Linked DNA regions of Roseiflexus sp. RS-1. The protein of the gene in region 2 interacts with the protein of the main gene of each other region in a pairwise test. Links are inferred from orthologs where the notes say so. Each region holds a gene or a part of one and is shown on either strand. Other genes may lie near its edges.

Evidence for each region. The genes of interacting proteins can lie anywhere in the genome.
Region 1: the proteins of lpdA (region 2) and ROSERS_RS00715 interact in binary tests that used the Escherichia coli proteins (3 or more experiments, as listed by UniProt). The link is inferred for Roseiflexus sp. RS-1 from one-to-one orthologs.

What each region holds. Positions count from the first base shown.
Region 1 is NC_009523.1:178,176-181,276, forward strand. The notes cover bases 17-3,044. They hold ROSERS_RS00715 (ATP-dependent helicase), read right to left. Parts: upstream 2,645-3,044; coding sequence 389-2,644; downstream 17-388. Other genes in these bases: ROSERS_RS00710 (PucR family transcriptional regulator), read left to right, coding at 17-374; ROSERS_RS00720 (macro domain-containing protein), read right to left, coding at 2,641-3,044. Outside these bases: more of ROSERS_RS00710, read left to right, coding at 1-16; more of ROSERS_RS00720, read right to left, coding at 3,045-3,101. UniProt on the Escherichia coli protein: A helicase with DNA-dependent ATPase activity. Unwinds DNA duplexes with 3'-5' polarity. Translocates on single-stranded DNA with 3'-5' polarity. Initiates unwinding more efficiently from a nicked substrate than double-stranded DNA.
Region 2 is NC_009523.1:3,769,411-3,772,384, forward strand. Bases 18-2,918 are described here. They hold lpdA (dihydrolipoyl dehydrogenase), read left to right. Parts: upstream 18-710; coding sequence 711-2,126; downstream 2,127-2,918. Other genes in these bases: ROSERS_RS15430 (histidine kinase N-terminal 7TM domain-containing protein), read left to right, coding at 18-571; ROSERS_RS15440 (hypothetical protein), read left to right, coding at 2,139-2,519; ROSERS_RS15445 (SDR family NAD(P)-dependent oxidoreductase), read right to left, coding at 2,689-2,918. In the rest of the region: more of ROSERS_RS15430, read left to right, coding at 1-17; more of ROSERS_RS15445, read right to left, coding at 2,919-2,974. UniProt on the Escherichia coli protein: Lipoamide dehydrogenase is a component of the glycine cleavage system as well as of the alpha-ketoacid dehydrogenase complexes.

The DNA of each region.
Region 1 (3,101 bases), 3.6 Mb from region 2 along the record:
TCGGGCGGGAACTGGTGGGCAATGGGCGCGTGCTCGACTTCAGCGATCTGGGGGTGTACCGCCTGCTCCTGCTGCTGCGCGAGTCGCCCGAACTGTGGGAGTTTTACCGCAGTACGCTTGCCACGCTCGTCGAGTATGACCGTGACCAGCACGGTGAGTTGCTGAAAACCCTCGAAGCGTTCTTCGAGCACAACGGCAACCTGGCGCGCACCGCCGATGCGCTGCACATTCACCGCAACACCCTCCTCTACCGCCTGACACGGATCAAAGAGATCAGCGGGCGCGACCCGGATGTCGCCGAAGATCGCCTGGCGCTGTGGCTGGCGCTCAAGGCGCACCGCGTCCTCAAGACGATTACGGAACCGGTGGGATAGCCGCAGCGATAGAGTCAATCGTCGGCGCGCTGGAGGTTGGCGAAACTCGCCAGCAGACGTTTGACTCCCTTGCCCACAAAAGCGACAGTCACTTCTTCGTCGCCTTCGACCAGTTTTGAACTGACGACGATCCCCTCGCCGAACTGCGCGTGGCGCACTTTCTGCCCGGCAAAGAAGGCGACGTCGCGCGGTCCGTCGGGCGCGGAACGGCGCGACGGCTGTGTGCGTTCCTGGCGCTGCTCGCGCGCAATTGCCGCGCGATTGGTGAACAGCGACGACTGCTGTGCAGCGTACCCGCGCTTCGGTGTGCGTTGCAGCAGGTCGGGCGGGATGTCGTGGAGAAAGCGCGACGGTGTGGCGATGTCGGCGCGCCCATAGGTGGTGCGGCGAAAGGCGTGGAGCAGATAGAGACGCTCTTTTGCGCGGGTCGCGCCAACGTAGAACAACCGGCGCTCCTCATCGAGCGCGTCGCGGTCATCGGTCGAGCGGGCGTGCGGAAGCAATCCTTCTTCGAGACCGACCAGGAAGACGACGGGAAACTCCAACCCTTTCGCCTGATGCAGCGTAATGCATGTGATAGCGTCGCGCTCTTCCTGAAGAGTATCGATGTCGGAGACCAGCGCAACTTCTTCGAGAAACGTCGGCAACTGACTCTCAATCGGCAGCGTGGCATAGTTCTCGGCAACGTTGCGCAATTCCAGCACGTTATTCCACCGATCCTCCCCTTCCTCTTCGCCATACTCACGCTGCAACGCCTCACGGAACCCTACCTGCGCAAACAGCCATTCCATCAATGCGCCAAGCGTCAGGCGCTGACGCTGAGCTATCATCTCATCGATCAGCGAAAGAAAGCCGAGCAGGACATTGCGCGCACGCCCCCCCGCCCCTCCGCCTGCAGAGGACGCCGGATCGGTTTCAGCAGCGAGCATCTGGAGCGCCACATACAACGGCACAGCAGCCGCGCCTGCGCGCCGCTCCAGGTCCTCCTGCGTGCGCTGCCCGATGCCGCGGGCGGGCCAGTTCAACACCCGACTCAGGCTGATGTCATCGAACGGATTGAGCGCCAGACGCAGATAGGCAAGCGCGTCTTTGATCTCCTTCCGCTCATAGAAGCGCGTACCGCCGACGATCACATAGCGCAACTGACGCGCAAGCAACGCTTCTTCAACGGCGCGCGATTGCGCGTTTGTGCGATACATGATGGCAATGTCGCCTGGCTGATACGCACCGCTGGCAAGCAAACGGGCGATTTCCGCAGCAACCAGTTGCGCCTCTTCGTCCTGGTCGTACCCTTCGATGAGCTGGACTTTCGCGCCCGCGCCGTTGTGCGTCCAGAGGCGTTTTTCGCGCCGCCGCTGTGCGCTGCGGTTGATGACCGCCTGGGCGACATCGAGGATTGCCTGGGTGCTGCGGTAATTCTGCTCCAGCAGAATGACCTGCGCATCGGGGTAATCTTGCTCGAACGAGAGAATATTCCGGATGTCGGCGCCGCGAAACGCATAGACCGACTGATCCTCATCGCCAACGACGAAGATATTGCGATGCCGCGCTGCCAGTTGCTTCAGCAGAACATACTGCGCCCGGTTCGTATCCTGGTACTCATCCGCCAGGAGGAAGCGGTAGCGTTCCTGATAGCGTTCGAGCACGGTCGGGTGATGATCGAAGAGACGCACCGTTTCCACCAGCAGATCGTCGAAATCGAGCGCATTCGAGTCACGCAACAGTTCCTGATACCGTGCAAAACAACGCGCCGTCACCTCCTCGAAGTACGAACGCGCATGGCGACTATAGTCGGATGGAGTGATCAATTCATTCTTGGCGCGCGAAATGGCGGCGTGGATAGCGCGCGGCGGATGTTTCTTCTCATCGAGGTTCAAATCGCGCAGGACACGCTTCATCACCCGTAGTTGATCATCAGTATCGTAGATCGCAAAATCGCGCTCCCGCCCCAGGTGAACAATGTCGCGGCGCAGAAAGCGCGCGCAGATACTGTGAAAGGTGCCGACCGTCAACGCCGCCGACTGTCCTGCGCCGATCAAAGCAACAAGGCGGTCGCGCATCTCACGCGCCGCCTTGTTGGTGAACGTCACTGCCAGAATCGTATGCGGATCGACACCCTGGACGCCGATCAGATACGCGACGCGATGGGTCAGCACGCGCGTCTTCCCGCTCCCCGGACCGGCGAGCACCAGCACCGGACCGGGATCAACCGTCACCGCCTGCTGCTGCGCCGGGTTCAACGCGCTCAGAATTGCAGCAGAATCAGTCATGAGTCGCCTGTACGCGCCGCACCGATCTCGCGCATTTTCCGATCGTACTCCACCTGTTTATCAAGCGATCTGGTCCACTCCAGGTCGCTCAGGACAATACTGCGGTAGGCGGTGTACATCTGGAACGCGGATCGTTCTGGCGGCATCTTGCCGACGCCGGTCGCCAGTCCCGGCACTGCAATCGAACGAATGCGCTCATGCCCGAACTGTGCACTCTGGTTATGCGCTTCAACTGCGAGCAGAATGCCGCGCATCGCCAGGTAGGCGTTGATCGTTGCGCTGACGTCGCCGGGAACGCGCATCGTCGGCGCCACCACCACATAGCGGAAGCGATCGCTGCCGGTCGCCATCACAAGCGCCTGACCGACGAGCAACTCTCCCGCATACTGCCGGTCGATCACGGCGCGTAACCGTTCTTGCAGACGCCAGTCGAAGATTTCACGACTGATCGTCAGAT
Region 2 (2,974 bases):
GATCGGTGCGTTGACCCACCGAATGGAACTGGCGCTCGAAACCGTTCAGATGCAGCAGCGGTTGTTCAACACCCTGCGCGGGCTGGGACCGGATATGCAGTCGCTCCAGCATCTCAGCACGCAACTCGAACAGGCGACCCCTGCTTCACTTCAGACGCTCGAATCCGACGTTGCATCACTGCCCGAATTTCCCCAACTGGTCAAAGAAGCGCTGGCGCACTACTGGGGCGGACCGAAACTCTCCGAAAGTCCGCTGCTCGGATTGCGCACGGTGCGCCGGGTCCTCGAGGAACAAGGGGGCAGTCCGACGCGCGCATTGCAGGCGGTGTTGCGCCAGGCGATTGAGAATCTGCGCCCTGATGCGCAACTCGACCCCTCGGCGCAGGAGTGGCTGCTCTACAACATCCTGGAGATGCGCTTCCTGCAGGGGCGCCGCATCCGCGAAACCGCCGACCGGCTGGCGATGAGTGAGTCTGACCTGTACCGCAAGCAGCGCATCGCCGTTGAAGAAGTGGCGCGCCAACTGGCGCTGATGGAGGAGTCGGCAAACCGGGCGATGGTGGAGCGGTAGTTTTTCTGACCCGATGTTCTCGTGGTACAATACCGCTTACACGACTCGCGGACGACCGGCGGCGCCCTGCCGCCGCTCGCGAGTCGATCCGCACATTCCCGTCTGCAATCCAGACGCACTGAATAGAAAGGTGACTTCCGTGACCGACACCCTCTACGATGTGATTGTCATTGGCGGCGGACCCGGCGGATATGTCGCTGCCATTCGCGCTGCCCAGCTTGGGTTGAAAACCGCCGTCGTCGAGCGCCAGGCGATGGGGGGCGTCTGCCTGAATGTCGGGTGCATCCCGACCAAGGCATTGCTCCATACCGCCGATCTGCTCGATGAACTGCGCGAGGCGAAACGCTTCGGCGTGATTGTCGAAGGCGTGTCGCTCGATTGGGAAGCGACGCTGCGCCAGAAGGACACCGTGGTTAAGACGATGACCAGCGGCGTTTCGTTCTTGATGAAGAAGAACAAGATCGATGTTGTCAACGGATCTGCCCGTCTCGCCGGACGCGGACAGGTTGCGGTCAGCAGCCCCGAAGGGCAGCATCGCACATTGACGGCAAAGCATATTATCATCGCTGTCGGCGCTCGCCCCCGCGAAATCCCGGCGATCGGCGCAGTGTTCGACAATGACCGCATCCTCTCTTCGACCGGCGGGCTAAACATTCCCACCGTTCCCAAATCGCTCCTGGTGGTCGGTGCAGGCGCAATTGGGGTCGAGTTCGCTTCGATGTACCGCGCGTTCGGCGCAGAGGTGACACTGGTCGAAATGCTGCCGCGCGTTGTGCCGCTCGAAGATGAGGAGGTCAGCGCCGAACTCGCCCGCGCGCTCAATCGTCGTGGCATCAAAATCTTTGCTGGCGCAAAACTCAACAACCTGGAGAAGGTCGACGGCGGCGTGATGGCGCGCCTGGTCGATGTACAGGGCGCCGAGCATGCACTCACATTTGAGCGTGCGCTGGTTGGCGTCGGTATTGTGCCAAATACCAGTGACATCGGGCTGGAAGAAGTCGGTGTCGCGCTCGATCCACGCGGATTCATCAAAGTCGATGATCATATGCGCACAAATGTCGAAGGGATTTACGCCATCGGCGACTGTGCCACCACCACGCCCTGGCTGGCGCACAAAGCATCGGCTGAAGGTATCGTCGCTGCTGAAACGATCGCCGGTCATCATACGCAACCGCTCGACTACGGCAAGATCCCGGCGTGCACCTACTGTAACCCGGAGATCGCCAGCGTCGGGTTGACCGAGGCAAAAGCACGTGAGCAGGGGTACGATGTGAAGGTGGGCAAATTCGCCTTCACCGGCAACGGTAAAGCGACGATCCTTGGTCAGCGCCAGGGGTTCGTCAAGATTGTCGCCGACAAACAGTACGATGAGGTGCTCGGCATTCACATGATCGGTCCGCGCGTCACCGAACTCATCGCCGAGGGAGGTCTGGCGCTGTCACACGAAGCGACCGCCGAATCGATCATGCGCACGGTTCACGCCCATCCGACGCTCTACGAAGCGATTGTCGAAGCGGCGCACGCGGCGGCTGAGGGCGCGGCGATCCACATGTAACGGAGGGTTGCCATGCCGATCATGATCAACCTGACATCCGCCGGGCATGGCGGAACATCCCTTTCCTGCGGCACACACGGCGGTTGTGGCGTCGATTGCGACTGCGGTTGCCCCTATACCGGCATGGAGGAGAAGGGCAACGTCGAGTTGATCGCCGATGTTGAACGTCGTTATCCGAACGAATGGCTGGTCTTCGTCATTCCCCCCAGCGAAGACGATTTCGCCCCCGAACGCGGCATGCTGGTCGCGCACAGCACCGACGACGCCGAGGTGTTCGAAGCGATCACGCGCATTACCCACAACCAGGTTGTGCACGTCTATTTCAACGGAACATTCGATGCATACCAGAAGTGGATGGATGCGGGGATGGAAGTCGGGAAGGTTGAAGGTTGAAGGTCGGTGAAGGTTGAAGGTTGAAGGTCGGTGAAGGTTGAAGGTAGGGGCGCCCCCCGCACGGCGTAAATGTAGGGGCGCACGGCAGCGTCCCCCCCGCACGGCAATGCGCCCCCCCCCGCACGACGTAAATGTAGGGGCGCACGGCAGTGCGCCCCCACCGACCGGGTCAGAGATCCAGATTCCCCTTGTGCCCTTCAGCATACGCGCGCAGCACGGCGGCAGCGACATCGCCTGGTGCGTGGGCGCTTTTGGGAAGGCGGAATGGCGCTTTGCGCCACAAGGGGGTATCGACCGCGCCAACCCGCACATTCGTCACGCGCCGGTCGCGCACCTCTTTTGCCAGCACAGTCACATAGGCATCAAGGGCTGCCTTGGAAGCAGCGTAGGCGCCGAGTTTGGGAAGCATGATCCGATCAACATACGCGCCGATGAAAACCAGATGCCCGCCCGAC